4 regions of the Streptomyces sp. NPDC094034 genome follow, and region 1 is predicted to be linked to each of the others. Evidence: riboswitches for the same ligand, from Rfam matches in the RefSeq annotation. Region 1 holds a riboswitch; each other region holds the start of a gene.
The links. Region 1 has a riboswitch for cyclic di-AMP ahead of ABTZ59_RS27170 (transglycosylase family protein). Riboswitches for the same ligand answer to the same signal wherever they lie in the genome.
Positions count from the first base shown of each region.

Region 2: it holds a riboswitch for cyclic di-AMP, as region 1 does, so the genes downstream of both, ABTZ59_RS26435 (M23 family metallopeptidase) here and ABTZ59_RS27170 (transglycosylase family protein) in region 1, are expected to answer to the same signal.
Region 3: it holds a riboswitch for cyclic di-AMP, as region 1 does, so the genes downstream of both, ABTZ59_RS30910 (C40 family peptidase) here and ABTZ59_RS27170 (transglycosylase family protein) in region 1, are expected to answer to the same signal.
Region 4: it holds a riboswitch for cyclic di-AMP, as region 1 does, so the genes downstream of both, ABTZ59_RS04975 (M23 family metallopeptidase) here and ABTZ59_RS27170 (transglycosylase family protein) in region 1, are expected to answer to the same signal.

Region 1 is NZ_JBEOUD010000036.1:10,552-14,348, reverse strand. Features, by position in the region: gene ABTZ59_RS27180 (cytochrome P450 family protein) at 1-56, shown strand, start outside; gene ABTZ59_RS27175 (transglycosylase family protein) at 203-1,195, shown strand; cyclic di-AMP (ydaO/yuaA leader) riboswitch at 1,460-1,636, shown strand; gene ABTZ59_RS27170 (transglycosylase family protein) at 1,641-2,354, shown strand; gene eno (phosphopyruvate hydratase) at 2,795-3,797, shown strand, end outside.
Region 2 is NZ_JBEOUD010000034.1:26,992-30,788, forward strand. Features, by position in the region: gene ABTZ59_RS26435 (M23 family metallopeptidase) at 85-1,248, opposite strand; cyclic di-AMP (ydaO/yuaA leader) riboswitch at 1,253-1,417, opposite strand; gene ABTZ59_RS26440 (tyrosine-protein phosphatase) at 1,873-2,685, shown strand; gene ABTZ59_RS37430 (DUF6126 family protein) at 2,767-2,967, opposite strand; gene ABTZ59_RS26450 (helix-turn-helix domain-containing protein) at 2,991-3,617, opposite strand; gene ABTZ59_RS26455 (aspartate aminotransferase family protein) at 3,684-3,797, opposite strand, start outside.
Region 3 is NZ_JBEOUD010000048.1:2,224-6,020, forward strand. Features, by position in the region: gene ABTZ59_RS30905 (N-acetylmuramoyl-L-alanine amidase) at 1-781, opposite strand, end outside; gene ABTZ59_RS30910 (C40 family peptidase) at 1,051-2,295, opposite strand; cyclic di-AMP (ydaO/yuaA leader) riboswitch at 2,294-2,457, opposite strand; gene ABTZ59_RS30915 (ATP-dependent DNA helicase) at 2,751-3,797, shown strand, end outside.
Region 4 is NZ_JBEOUD010000003.1:165,674-169,470, reverse strand. Features, by position in the region: gene ABTZ59_RS04985 (M16 family metallopeptidase) at 1-305, shown strand, start outside; gene ABTZ59_RS04980 (M16 family metallopeptidase) at 323-1,705, shown strand; cyclic di-AMP (ydaO/yuaA leader) riboswitch at 1,894-2,063, shown strand; gene ABTZ59_RS04975 (M23 family metallopeptidase) at 2,077-2,853, shown strand; gene ABTZ59_RS04970 (GntR family transcriptional regulator) at 3,045-3,734, shown strand.

The sequences.
Region 1 (3,797 bases):
TCATCATGCGTGGATTGCGCACGCTTCCGGTGCAGTTCACGCCATTGTCCGACTGACGATTTCTGACGGACCGTCAAGACTGTGACTTTCGCGTGATCTCCGCTGCATCGACTTGTGACAGGAGTTCGAGTACCGCTACGTTCTCGAAAACTCAGCCGCCACACGCACCAGTCGAAACATCAGTCACACGGAAGGCAATCACATGCGCTCCGGGAACGGCCGACACCGTCGACCTCGCCAGGCCCCCGCCCTGATCGTCGCGGCAGGGGTGACCGGCTCGGCGATCGCCATTCCGCTGCTCGGTGCCGCCGGTGCCAGTGCGGCGGACGCGTCCACCTGGGACCGTGTCGCCGAGTGCGAGAGCGGCGGCATGTGGAGCGCGGACCTCGGCAACGACTTCTTCGGCGGACTCCAGATCTCCCAGGAGACCTGGGACGACTTCGGCGGCGCCGAGTACGCGGCCAGAGCCGACCTCGCCAGCCGCTCGCAGCAGATCGCGATAGCCGAGAGGATCCTCGAAGCGCAGGGGCCGCGGGCGTGGGCCAGTTGCGCCGCGGTCGCCGGGCTGACGGAGGGCAGTCCCGCGCCGCGCGTGGATCCCGGTACGACGCCGGGGACGGCGACGGAGGCGACGCCGGAGAAGACATCTGAGGCGACTCCTGAGCCGTCCGGGACATCCGGGAAGGCCGGGTCCCCGTCGGACGGCTCCTCGGCCTCGCCGGACGCCTCGGCCTCCAACGGTGACGGTACGAAGGAGCCCGCTCCCGCCGAGTCCTCCGGCTCCGCCGGGTCCGCCGGGTCCGGTCAGGGCGCCGCCAAGGGCAAGCACCGCGGCGACGCGGCCCCGGACGACTCCGCACCGGGCAATTCGGGCGAAGAGCGTGAATCCGGCCGTCATGCCTCGCGCGGTGACGGATCGACACGTAACGCCAACGCCGCGGCGGATGGCGCGACGAGTGGTGCGACGGGCGGCCCGGCGGATGGTTCGGCGGGCGGCTCCGCGGGCGAAACGGAAGGCGCGGGCGCGCTGGATGGTGAGTACACCGTCCGCGCCGGTGACTGTCTTTGGCTCATCGCCGACGAGCGCGAGGTGCCCGGCGGGTGGTCCGCGATCTACGAGGCGAACAAGGACACCGTCGGCGCCGACCCTGACCTGATCTTCCCTGGCCAGACCCTTGATCTGGGCGTGAAGTAGAGGCAGTTAGAGGCCCTATGTCCACTTCTGCGAAAGTGAGACAAGGGTCTCTTCGCCGCAACTGGGGCCTTTTGCTCCGGCGGTTGGGTCGTTTCGTCTCTCACCTGCGTAAATGGGGTCATCCAAGGGGGAGGTAAGGGCGATTTTTCCTTGATGTTCTCCTTTGAACAATGGGCGGACCTGTGATTACGGTCTGAACCGCTCGCACCGCGGGCCCCGTCGACCGTCACGCCGAATCCTGCCGTCGGTCGGGGGGAGCAACCGACGCGTCATGCGCCGTAGGCAGGAGCGGGGGACCCAAAGGTTCGCGCCGGGCTCCGGCCGTCGACAGACGACCGAGGACCGGCTTGGGGTGAAGCCGTGTGCGACAGAGCACACGGCCGGGCAACTCACTTGGCCCGAACCCGACAGCTGACCTCGTAGGCGTCGGTGAGGGAGATGTTCCATGCTGCTGCGTTCCAGCAAGGGCAAGCACCGCCGCCCGTCGAAGGCCGTCCGCTATGCCACGCTCGCCGGGGTCACCGGCGCAGCCGTCGCCGCCCCGCTGATCGGTGCGACCTCGGCCTCCGCCGCGACCGCCGCAGAGTGGGACCAGGTCGCGCAGTGCGAGTCCGGAGGCAACTGGTCGATCAACACGGACAACGGCTTCTACGGCGGCCTCCAGTTCACGCCGTCCACCTGGGCCGCTTACGGCGGTACCGCGTATGCCGCCCGCGCCGACCAGGCCAGCAAGTCCCAGCAGATCGCCGTCGCCGAGAAGGTCCTCGCCGGCCAGGGCAAGGGCGCGTGGCCGAACTGCGGCGTGGGCCTGTCCAGGGCCGCGTACGACGGCGGCTCCGCCACCGAGAGCACCCAGCCCAGCCGGCCCACCCAGAAGAAGTCGCAGCCGACGCAGCGGCAGGCCCCCAAGCAGCAGGCGCAGCCGAAGCAGCAGGAGACCACGCGCGGCGCGGCCCAGCCGGCCTCGCGCGGCGAGAGCCGTCCCACCACGATCAAGAAGGGTGACGGCGAGTACAAGGTCAAGCCCGGTGACTCCCTCTCCAAGATCGCCAAGGCCGAGGACGTCGAGGGTGGCTGGCAGAAGCTGTACGACCTGAACAAGGACATCGTCAGCGACGCCGACGTGATCTACCCGGGCCAGCAGCTCCACCTGAGCTGACCCACCCGGCCTCGTCCGGGCCGTATCCGGAACCGGGACCGCTCTCCCCTCGGGACCGTCCCCAGCGGAGCCCCCGGGGACCGTCTCCACCGGAGTCTCCGGGGACCGTCCCCAGCGGAGCCCCCCCGGTCAGTCCCCACCGGAGCCCCTCGGGACCGTCCCCACCCGAGACCGCCCCGGCCCGGCGCGTAATCCCCCGTACGCGCCGGGCCGGGGTTTCGCCTGTGGCCCCCGCTCACCCGCGGACGCGGCTCCCGCTCACCCGCGGACCCGGCGCCACCCTCCCGCGTACCCGGCCCCCGCGGGCTCCGGCGTGGGGGAATCGGGCCCCATTCCGTCTTAGGTGGCGGGCACCGGCCGACCGATGACCCCGCGCCGGATAGTCTCGTGTCGCAAGGCCAATGAGACCCTGCACTCCAAGCGTCACATCCCAGAAGGAGATGCTCGTGCCGTCCATCGACGTCGTCGTAGCCCGGGAAATCCTCGACTCCCGAGGCAACCCCACGGTCGAGGTCGAGGTCGGCCTCGACGACGGCAGCACGGGTCGTGCTGCTGTCCCCTCCGGTGCCTCCACCGGTGCGTTCGAGGCCCTTGAGCTCCGCGACGGTGACCAGAACCGCTACCAGGGCAAGGGCGTCGAGAAGGCCGTCCTCGCCGTCATCGAGCAGATCGGCCCTGAGCTGGTCGGGTACGACGCCACCGAGCAGCGCCTGATCGACCAGGCGATGTTCGACCTGGACGCCACCCCGGACAAGTCGTCGCTCGGCGCCAACGCCATCCTCGGCGTCTCCCTCGCCGTCGCGCACGCCGCCTCCGAGGCCTCGGACCTCCCGCTCTTCCGCTACCTCGGCGGCCCGAACGCGCACCTGCTGCCCGTTCCGATGATGAACATCCTGAACGGCGGCTCGCACGCCGACTCCAACGTGGACATCCAGGAATTCATGATCGCCCCGATCGGCGCGGAGTCCTTCTCCGAGGCCCTGCGCTGGGGTGCCGAGGTCTACCACACCCTCAAGAAGGTCCTGAAGCAGAAGGGCCTGTCCACCGGCCTCGGCGACGAGGGCGGCTTCGCGCCGAACCTGGAGTCGAACCGCGCCGCGCTCGACCTCATCCTCGAAGCGATCAAGGAGGCCGGTTACGTCCCCGGCCGCGACATCGCGCTCGCGCTCGACGTCGCCGCGTCCGAGTTCTACAAGGACGGGTCGTACGAGTTCGAGGGCAAGTCGCGCTCGGCGGCCGAGATGACCGAGTACTACGAGGAGCTCGTCGCCTCGTACCCGCTCGTCTCCATCGAGGACCCGCTCTTCGAGGACGACTGGGCCGGCTGGAAGGTCCTCACGGACAAGCTCGGCTCCAAGGTCCAGATCGTCGGCGACGACCTGTTCGTCACCAACCCGGAGCGCCTGGCCCGTGGCATCGAGGAGGGCTCGGCCAACGCCCTGC
Region 2 (3,797 bases), on a different contig from region 1:
CGGCCAAGCGGGAATAGGCGGAAACGGCCGCTGCCCGGCACGGAAAGTGCCGGGCAGCGGATTGAGTTGACGTGATCCGGTGATTCAGACGTTCACGCCGTTCTGCCGGAGGTAGGCCACCGGGTCGACGTCCGAGCCGTATTCGGGGCCGGTACGGATCTCGAAGTGCAGGTGCGGTCCAGTGGAATTGCCGGTGGAACCGGAGAGTCCGATTTCCTGACCCGCGCTGACGCTCTCGCCGGCGGAGACCTCCAGGGACGACAGGTGACCGTACTGCGAGTACATGCCGTCGCTGTGCTGGATGACGATCTGGTTGCCGTACGCGCCACCCCAGCCGGCCGTCACGACCGTACCGTCGCTGACCGCCTTCACGGGGGTGCCCGAGGACGCCGAGAAGTCGACACCGGTGTGGTAGCCGCTGGACCAGCTGGAGCCGGCGGCGCCGTACGGCGTGGAGGTCGGTCCGTCGACCGGCGCGGTGAAGCCGGAACCGGTGCTCGGCTCCGCGGTGTCGGCGGCGGGGGCCTCCTCGGTGGCCGGGGCGGCGGGCTCCTCGGTCGAACCGCTCGACGAAGAGTCGGCGGACGAGGAGTCGGCGGACGAGGAGTCGGCGGAGTCGTCCGAGGGAGCGGAGGAGTCGTCCGAGGGAGCGGAGGAGTCGTCCGAGGGAGCGGAGGAGTCGTCCGAGGGAGCGGAGGAGTCGTCCGAGGGAGCGGCGGAGTCGTCCGAGGGAGTGGAGGAGTCGTCCGAGGGAGTGACGTCGGCGGACGGGGCGGAGTCGTCCGAGGAGTTGGAGGGTTCCGCCGGAGCCTCGGACGGCGCGCTCGCCGCGGCCCGCCCGCCGAGGGTCAGCTCCAGGCCGGGGTGGATCAGCGACGGGTTGTCGCCGACGGCCTCACGGTTGTCCCGATACAGCCGATGCCAGCCGCCCCGCACATGGTGGTCGGCGGCGATCGTGGAGAGACAGTCGCCGGAGACCACGGTGTAGGTCCTCGCGACCCTGGTGGCGGCCTGGATGGCGGTCTGCTTCGTCTCGGCCCGCTGCTGGGCGCCGGACAGATTCTCGGCTTGGAGCGCGGAGGCGGGGGCGGCCTGCGGAGCGGCGGCGGGGGCCGCCTTCTCCGCGGCGTGCGCGCCGGTGGCGCCGATGAGCGGAAGCGCGATTGCCGCGCCACCCGTGCCCGCGGCGATGAATCCGCGCGAGATCGAATTGGACTTGGGACGGCGGTGCTTACCCTTCGAGGGCATGGCGAATTCCTCTCCGGCGCCTGCGAGGTGAGCTGTCGGGTTCGGGCTGGAGCTGCCCGGCCGCGCATGGTGCGCGACTTCACCCCGAGCCGTCCGAACTTCCGGATCGGCGTTCTACCTGGGTCCCCCGCTCCTGCCACGCGTTGATGAGTGGATGCGAATTCCAAGCGGCGGCAGGATTCGGCGATCCGCTTGGATTGAGGCTGAAGGTAAGCGAGCCGGACGGCCGGAACAAGATGCTGTATTCGGGCGGTGGCACCCGTTTCGGATATCGCTCGGGATATTCGGTCACCCTGCGTGGATTCCGGTCTCCAATTACCTTACGGAGCAGCAATTCCCCCTCCCGACACCGCCACGCAACGTCACGGATATGATCCTGCTCACGGGCCGGATGCCATCTCCCCCGCGACCGGGGCAGGTTGTCCGGAATCACCCATTCCGGACAGATGCGCATGTGGGTGGTATTCATCCGCGATTCATCGGCGCGAGGTGTCCGAATAATGCGCTTCTGACCCCTCCGGAGCCGGGCCGATTGCCACAGGTTGCCTGAGGAACAAATGTCGTAGGGTCAGAGGTCGACATCGTCGGCGAGCCGCGCCGACGGCAGACACGGAGGAGCACGCCGTGACGCAGCAGCTGCCGCAGGTCCCGTCGACAGAGCCCGAGTTGTCCGGCGTGCGCAACTTCCGCGATGTGGGTGGACTGCCGACCACGGACGGCCGGCGGGTGGCCCACGGCAGGCTCTTCCGCAGCGGACATCTCGCCAACGCCACCCCGGCCGATGCCGCCTTCCTCTCCTCCCTCGGCCTGCACACGATCTTCGACTTCCGCAATGCCGCCGATCTGAAGCTCGACGGCGCGGACGTGGAGCTGCCCGGCGTACGCAATGTGAATCTGCCGCTCACCGACCCGGCGGACGGCGCCGAGTTCTGGCGGATGGTGCGGGACGGCGATCTCGACCAGCTGCGCTCGCTCCTCTCGGACGGCAGAGCGGCGACCCGGATGATCGACTCGTACCGCACGATCATCACGGAACGCACCGCCGAGCACAGCCGCGTCCTGCACTCCCTCGCCGCGGACAGCGTCCCCGCGCTCATGCACTGCGCGGCGGGCAAGGACCGGGCGGGGCTCTCCATCGCGATCACCCTGCTCGCGGTCGGGGTGGAGCCCGAGGCGGTCGAGGCCGACTACCTCAAGTCGAACGACCCGCACCGCCGCTACCCGATCCGGCGCAGCGACAACTCCCCCACCGGGATGTCCTCGGAGGTGATGGAACTACTCAGCCCGCTCTTCGACGCTCGCGCCGAATACCTCGCGACGGCCTTCGAGACCATCGAGAAGACCTGGGGCGGCACCGACCGCTATCTGACCGAAGGCCTCGGGCTCACCCCCGAGACCCGCGAGCGGCTTCGCACCCGCCTCCTCGACCAGAGCTGAGCGCCATCGGGAGCGAGGGCAGCGGCGGAAGCGCGGGCAGCGGCGGGCGTGTGGGCAGCGGTGGCTTCGAAGAGGGCGCCGCTACCCCCGCGCTCCCATCTCGAAGAGCAGATAGAGAAAGGCCGCGAAGAGATGGCCCGCGATCAGATAGGCGAAGAGCCGGATGACCAGCCCGCGCGGGAACTTCCCCTCTTCCTTCATGACATGACCGGACGCGGCGGGTACAGGCCGGCCTTCCGGCGCGTCGGCCGCGCCGGGCACGGGGTTCTCTGACTCGGACATGGTGGCAGACCTCTCTCAGCAGGTCAGCGGCGATGGGTCCCGGCACCGAGGCACAACTCGGCGACGGGGCTCTGCAGCAGGGTATGGACGAAAAGCAGCTCGGTCCCCTCGGGTCCGGCCGCCGCGATCCGGTGCGGGGTGAGCGAGTCGAAGTGCGCGCTGTCCCCGGGGTCGAGCACATGTACGGCGTCCCCGAGGGTCAGCCGCAGCCGCCCTTCGAGGACATGGAGCCACTCCTCACCCGGGTGTACGCGGACGAGGTCGCCCTGCGCCCCGTAGGGGACCTGGACACGCAGCGGCTGCATGGCCCGCCCCGAGCCGCCCGCCTGGTGGTAGGTCCAGCCGTCGGCCTCGACCGGTTCCATCCGGCCGGCCCGGACGATCGGATCACGCTCCGGCGGCATCTCCCCGAGCAGTTCGGAGACCGTCGTACCGTAGATGCGGGCAAGGCTCAGCAGCATCGGGAGCGACGGCTGTCTGAGGCCGGTCTCCAGCCGGGAGAGATGGGCGGGGGAGAGCCCGGCCCGCCCGGCGGCGGTCTCCAGGGTGAGCCGTCGGCCGCGGCGCAGCTCGCGCAGGCGGGGTGCGACATCGGGCAGCTGCTCGGGCAGCCCTTCGGCGGCGGCCTCTCCGGCAGGGGGTGCGCTCATACCCCCATTGCGCCAGAAATTTTCCTCTGGGGCAAATTTCTTACCCCAGAGGCAAAAGACCAGGCCCTAGCGGTTGGCGACGGCCTGCTTCACCAAGGTCCTGCCGAAGTCCCACATCAGTCCACCACCACCATGGGCATCGTCCATGACCGCGGTGAAGGCGTCCACGAAGCGCTCGAC
Region 3 (3,797 bases), on a different contig from region 1:
GGTCGACGATGAAGTGGTAGGGGAAGTCGCCGTAGCCGAGGACCTTGATGTGCTGGACGTAGATGCCGTTGATGATCTGCGGCACCTGCTCCTGGGTATAGGAGTTGTTCCCCGTCACGGTGTGATGGATGACGGCGGCCTTGATCGAGGGCTGGGTCTTGTACCCGGGATCGGCCAGCGTCTCGTCCGCGCCCCAGTCCTTCCGCAGCTTCACGTCCGGCTGCCCGGTCTCCGCGGACCGCGGTCGGTGGTTCGAGGAAGAGGCGGCCTGGCTTCTCTGGGCCGGGTCGATGAACGACAGCCGCAGGTCCTGCGGCAGGCTGCCCTTCGGAGAGGTGAAGCGGACCTCCACCCCGTCCGCGTCGTCCGTGTAGAAGGCGGGCGCGCCGGCCCGCTTCGCTTCCTCGGCCACTCCCTCGTCAAGCTCCAGGGGGACCTCCCGCCATGATTCCCAGGCCCCGTTGCGGTGGACCCGCGTCTCGGCGGTCAGCCCGTCGTCGACGGCGGACTCCTTCTTCCAGCTGAGGCCGATCGACGAGAAGCGCTCACCGGTGATCTCGCCGGTGGAGAACACCTTGCCGGTCCCTGATCCCGCCTTCGCCGACAGGGCGCCGGCGGGCTTGCCGTTGCCGTCGGTGAGCGTGGTGTCCTCTACCTGGGAGGAATCCGCCGCCGTCGCTTCGAGCGCCGTCGCCGCGGTGCTGGTACCCGCGACGGCGAGGGGAGCCGTCAGCGACACCACACCGAGAGCGATCGCGGGGATCGTCTTTCGAAAATGCATGAACTTCCCTACGTCGTAACCATGCCTCAGGCCGCGGCACGAGGGGGCGCGAGGCGGTGACCGACCAGCGCCGCGCCGGGCCGCACGCCTGAGGACCTCAGTTCATCGCGCGAAGGTTCCCCGGCCGGCAGGCCATTGGCTCTGCTCCGCGCGATTTTCATAAGGTCAGACGTAAGGTTCCGCGGTGGAAGTTCTTTGTGTGGCGGTACTTTCTGAAGTTATTGCCCGAGGGCGCGTGGGTGCTGCGTCCCCGCACCGCTGACCGCCCGTCAGGCGGGGCGGACGCCCCCGTAGATCGGCATGTAGTAGATCGACTCCTCGCGGACGTTCGCGCCCGGCTTGGGGGCGTGGATCATCATGCCGTCGCCGATATAGATCCCGACATGGCTGATGTCGTCGTAGAAGAAGACCAGGTCACCGGGGAGCAGATCGTCGGTCGCGACGCGCGTGCCGGCCTTCACCTGTTCCCAGGTGGTACGCGGCAGCTCCACGCCCGCCTCCTTCCAGGCGGCCTGCGTCAGGCCCGAGCAGTCGTACGAGCTGGGTCCCGTGGCGCCCCAGACGTACGGCTTGCCTATCTGGGCGCGGGCGAAGGAGAGGACCTTGGCGGTCTTGGTGGCGTAGCTGCCGTCCGAGGCTCCCGTGCCGCCGCTCGTGCCCGTCCCGGTGCCGCTGCCGGTATCCGTACCGGAGCCTGTGCCGCTCTGGCCCGAGCCCGTCCCTGAGCCCGTGCTCGTATCGGTCGGCGGGTTGTTCTGGGCCTGGCGTTCCTTGCGCTTGCGCTCGGCCTCCGCCTTCGCGCGGGCCTCCTCCTTGGCCCGCGCCTCCGCCTTGCGGCGGGCCTCCTCTTCCTTCTTGCGCTCCAGCGCGGCCAGCCGCGCCTTCTCCTCCGTGGTCAGCTTCGACAGCAGCGCACGCGCCGCGCCGAGCTTCTGCTGCACGCTCTGCTTGCTGGTGCGCAGCGCGGCCTGCGAGGCGGTGAGCGACTCCAGGTCCTTCGACGCCTGCGCCCGCTGCTTCGCGGCGGCGGCCTGTTGTGTCTGGTAGTCGGTGAGGACTCCGCGCTGACGCTCCGTCAGCCGGTCCGTCACCTGCTTCTGCTCGAAGAACGCCTGGGGGCTGTCCGCGAAGAGCAGGGCGGCGGTCGGGGTGACCGCGCCTTCGCGGTACTGCGCGGCCGCGAACGAGCCGAGCGTACGCCGGGCCTCATTCAGCTTGTCCGCGCGCTTGGCGACTTCGTCGAGCACGCGGTCGACCGCGCGCTTCTGCTTCTGCGTGGCCTCTTTCGCCCTGTTGTACTTCTGTGTCTCGCTTCCGGCCTGGCGATACAGATCGTCGACCTTCTTCTGTACCTCTTCCATGGACGGCTTCGGCTCGACGGGCGTGGCGCTCGCGCTCTGCGTCGAGAGCAGTGTGACCGAGGCGAGCGCGGCTGTCGTGAGCCCGACGGCGGGAGAGGCGGTACGTACTCCGCTGAGACTGCGCGGCTTGCGATGCGACGCCAAGGTCTGCATCTCCTTCCGTGGACCGCCTACCGGGTTAGCTGTCGGGTTCGGGCGGAACGGAAGGCTGCCCTACGGGCCTTGAGCGAAAGGCCCGATTCACCCCGGTTGTGCAGTGTGGGTCCCCGGTTCCGAACTTTCTTCGGGAAAGTCCGAATTCGGCGTGGGCTGCCCGCTTGGCGTGGGTCGCCGTTGGGGGTACGGGCTGCCTGATCGAGCACGCTAGCCAAAGTGTGGTGCTGGTGTGAAGGACGATGGCCGAAATGCCCGATACATTTTCGTGACCATTTGCGCGTGCGATGTGCGAAGGGGGTCGGTGACGCCTTTCCGCCACGATGAGTGACCGAGGTGCCGCCCGCGGTGAGGGCGACGGGGGGTGCGGCGAGGGTGACAGCGGCCGGGGGAATGCCGGGGAATCCCGAAGGCGGGCGCGGTGTGTCAGTGCGGCGGCCTAGACTCGGAAAGCGATGAGCAGCCTCTTTGACGACAGTTTCCTGGCGGACCTCCAGCCCTCCGGCGACGAGCATCCACCGCCGCCCGAGGACGACGCCGAGCACGCACCGGAGCAGGTGCCGGACGACCTCTTCCAGGGTGCCTACGACGCGCCTCCGGCGCGGGACCCGTACCACCGGGGCGGCGCCCCGCGCACGGTCGTGGACCCCGCCGCGCTGCTCGAAGGGCTGAACGAGGAGCAGCGTGCCGCCGTTGTGCACACCGGCTCGCCGCTGCTCATCGTGGCCGGGGCCGGGTCGGGCAAGACCCGGGTGCTGACCCACCGGATCGCGTATCTGCTGGGCAACCGCGGTGTCCACCCCGGTCAGATACTGGCGATCACGTTCACCAACAAGGCCGCGGGCGAGATGAAGGAGCGCGTCGGCCAGCTCGTCGGCCCGCGCGCCAACGCCATGTGGGTCATGACGTTCCACAGCGCCTGCGTGCGGATTCTGCGGCGCGAGTCGAAGCGGCTCGGGTTCACCTCGTCGTTCTCCATCTACGACGCCGCCGACTCCAAGCGTCTGATGGCCCTGGTCTGCCGTGATCTGGACCTCGACCCCAAGCGCTACCCGCCCAAGTCCTTCAGCGCCAAGATCTCGAATCTGAAGAACGAGCTGATCGACGAGGAGACCTTCGCCGACCAGGCCACCGACGGCTTCGAGAAGACGCTCGCCGAGGCCTACCGGATGTACCAGGCGCGGCTGCGCGAGGCCAACGCGCTGGACTTCGACGACATCATCATGACCACCGTCCATCTGCTCCAGGCGTTCCCCGATGTCGCCGAGCACTACCGGCGGCGCTTCCGGCATGTCCTGGTGGACGAGTACCAGGACACCAACCACGCGCAGTACACCCTCGTACGCGAGCTGGTGGGCCCCTCCGGCGAGGAGCACGACCCGGCCGAGCTGTGTGTCGTCGGAGACGCCGACCAGTCGATCTACGCCTTCCGGGGCGCCACGATCCGTAACATCCTCCAGTTCGAGGAGGACTACCCGGACGCGACGACCATCCTGCTGGAG
Region 4 (3,797 bases), on a different contig from region 1:
CCGCGGAGGAGATGGAGCGGGCCCAGGCCCAGCTGGAGCGCGAGTGGCTGGACCGGCTCGGTACGGTCGCCGGCCGCGCCGACGAGCTGTGCCGGTTCGCCGTGCTCTTCGGCGACCCGCAGCTGGCGCTGACCGCCGTGACCCGCGTGCTGGACGTCACCGCCGAAGAGGTACGCGCCGTCGCCGCGGCGCGGCTGCGCCCCGACAACCGCGCGGTGCTGGTCTACGAGCCGGTCACCGCCGACGGCGACGACGCCTCCGCCGATGAAGACGAGACCGACGAGCACGAGGGGGCGGACCAGTGACCGACGCTGCCGTGACCATGGAATTCCACCCGCGCCCGACGGCGGGCGAGGCTCGCCCCTGGGCCTTCCCCGCCCCCGGGCGCGGCGCTCTCGACAATGGCCTGACGGTGCTGCGCTGCGACCGTCCCGGGCAGCAGGTGGTGGCGGTCGAGATCAGTCTCGACGCCCCGCTGGACGCCGAGCCCGACGGGCTCGACGGCATCGCCACGATCATGGCGCGGGCGTTCTCCGAGGGCACCGACAAGCACAGTGCCGAGGAGTTCGCCGCCGAGCTGGAGCGCTGCGGCGCCACGCTCGACTCGCACGCCGACCACCCGGGCGTACGGCTCTCCCTGGAGGTGCCGGTCTCCCGGCTGCCCAAGGCGCTCGGCCTGCTCGCCGAGGCGCTGCGGGCCCCCGCCTTCGCGGACAGCGAGATCGAGCGGCTCGTACGCAACCGCCTCGACGAGATCCCGCACGAGACCGCCAACCCGGCCCGCCGTGCCGCCAAGCAGCTCGCCAAGGAGCTGTTCCCCGCGTCCTCGCGCATGTCACGGCCGCGCCAGGGCACCGAGGAGACGGTGGAGCGCATCGACTCCGCGGGCGTGCGCGCCTTCTACGAGGCGCATGTACGCCCGGCCACCGCCACCGCCGTGATCGTCGGTGATCTCACCGGAGTCGATCTGGACGAGGTCCTCGCCGACACTCTCGGCGCCTGGACGGGCGACACCGTCGCACCCCGTCCCGTACCGCCCGTGACCGCCGACGACACGGGCCGCGTGGTGATCGTGGACCGGCCGGGCGCCGTGCAGACCCAGCTGCTGATCGGCCGCGTCGGCGCCGACCGGCACGACCGGGTCTGGCCCGCCCAGGTCCTCGGCACGTACTGCCTGGGCGGCACGCTCACCTCCCGGCTCGACCGCGTGCTGCGCGAGGAGAAGGGCTACACCTACGGTGTCCGGGCCTTCGGCCAGGTGCTGCGCTCCTCCGCGCCCGACGCCCCGGGCGGCGCGACCGGCGCGGCGATGCTCGCCATCAGCGGCTCCGTCGACACCGCGTCCACCGGCCCCGCGCTGGACGACCTCTGGACGGTGCTGCGCACCCTCGCGGCCGAGGGGCTGACCGACGCCGAGCGCGATGTGGCCGTCCAGAACCTGGTGGGGGTGGCCCCGCTGAAGTACGAGACGGCGGCCTCCGTGGCGGGCACGCTGGCCGACCAGGTCGAGCAGTTCCTCCCGGACGACTTCCAGGCGCGGCTGTACGCGCGGCTGGCCGAGACCGGCACCGTCGAGGCGACGGCCGCGGCCGTCAACGCCTTCCCGGTGGACCGGCTCGTCACCGTGCTCGTCGGTGACGCCGCCCAGATCAAGGAGCCGGTCACGGCCCTGGGGATCGGTGAAGTGACGGTCGTCACCGGCTGATCCGGCCTCTCCAGGGAACCCCGGCGGCTTCGGCCGCCGGGGTTTCCCTTTATGTCCCTCTTTGTTGGTGAGAATGGCTGTCTGCCCTGTGGTGTGCGCTACAAAGGGGCCTGTCTGTTTGGTGATTGAAAGACGACCCGCTTAACGTCGGTCCGGCTGTTCGCCAGTTACGCCGCGTCCGCGGCATCGGACAGTCATCGCCGAGTCCCCGTCAGGCGCGAGCCCGGGGAGCCGGGGACCCATGAAGTCCCTGGGGTGAATCGGACGGCCTTCGCGGCTCGATCACGCGGAGGGGTCCGTAGGAGACCTTCCTGCTCCGAACCCGTCAGCTAACCCGGTAGGCGAGAAGGAAGGAAAGGACCAGCCATTCCATGGCGTTCACCCGTGCCACCGGGAAGCATCGTGCCCGCGGCCGTACGATCCGCAGGAGCGCGCACGTCGCGGGCGCCGCGACTCTCACCGCCACCGGCGTCATCGGCACCCTCGCCGCTTCCCCGGCGCTCGCCGCCGACACCGACGTGGCCGCCGCCCGGGGGACCGGACTGGCGCAGGCCCTGGTCATCAACGACTCCCTCGCCGGCGTCATCGACGCCCAGGCCGACGCGCAGGCCCGGGCCGCCGCCGAGGCCGAGGCGGAAGCCGCGGCGAAGGCGAAGGCGGCACGCGAGGCGGAGGCCCGCGCCAAGGAGATCCGTGCCGAGAAGGAGCGCGCGGCGCGGGCCGCGGAGCGCGAACGCCTCAACGCCTTCCAGCTCCCCATCGCCGGCTCGTACGTCACCACCGGATACCGGGCGGGCGGCTCGCTCTGGTCCTCCGGCAGCCACTCGGGCGTCGACTTCCGCGCGGCCTCCGGCACGCCTGTCGTCGCCGTGGGGACGGGCACCGTGGTCGAGGCGGGCTGGGGCGGCTCCTACGGCAACAACATCGTGCTGCGGATGAGCGACGGCACGTACACCCAGTACGGCCACCTCTCGTCGATCGGTGTCGCCGTCGGCCAGAGCGTCACCCCGGGCCGGCTGATCGGCCTCTCCGGCGCGACCGGCAACGCCACCGGGCCGCACCTCCACTTCGAGGCCAGGACGGGCCCCGACTACGGCTCGGACATCGACCCCGTCGCGTATCTGCGCGCGCACGGCGTGAACGTCTGACCACTCCGCCACCCGAAGGCCCCGGCGCACGCCGGGGCCTTCGGTGTTCCACCCGTGTCCGCCGCCCTCCGCTGGCCAAAAGATATCCATGGATTACGGGCACCCATCGGAAATTCTCGATGATTGCAATAGAGTCACGGAACAGGCGTCGATCGGCTGCGTTTCGCGCGTATTAAGGCGGAGGTTCGGACATGCGCATTCCCGCGCACTCGGTATGCACGGCGATTCGCGACGACATCGTCTCCGGCGTATTCGAACGTGGCGGCCGGCTCACGGAGGAGCAGCTGGCGCGGCGCTACGGCGTCTCCCGCGTCCCGGTGCGCGAGGCCCTGCGCACCCTGGAGTCCGAGGGCTTCGTGACCACCCGCCGCCATGTCGGCGCCTGTGTGGCCGAGCCCACGGAGCAGGAGGCGGCGGACCTTCTTGAGGTGCGGCTGCTGCTGGAGCCGCTGGGCGCCGCGCGCGCCGCCCAGCGCCGTACGGAAGCCCATCTCAAGGTCCTGCGCGGCCTGGTCAGACTGGGGCAGGAGCGGGCCCGCAGAGGCCAGGGCGAGGATCTGCGCTCGCTCGGCGGCTGGTTCCACGAGACGCTCGCCCAGGCGTCGGGCAGTCCGGCGCTCACCGCCCCGCTCACCCAGCTCCGGCACAAAATCGCCTGGATGTATGTGGTCGACCGGCCCGCCAGCCCCGTGGAGTCCTGGGCGGAGCACGGCGCGATCGTGGACGCGGTGGCGCGCGGCGACGCGGAGCGGGCGCGGGCACTGACGGCGCTGCACGCGGAGCGCACCGCGGCGGTCCACCGCTTGAAGCGGCCGGAGCGCGGCCGGGAAAAGGTGAGGGCTTCGCAACATACCGTAAACACCGCGGGTGTCCGCGATTAACATTCACGCCGTATACAAAGAAGAGAAAAGGGTGGGGCGCCTTTTTTGGTGCCCGCACGAAAA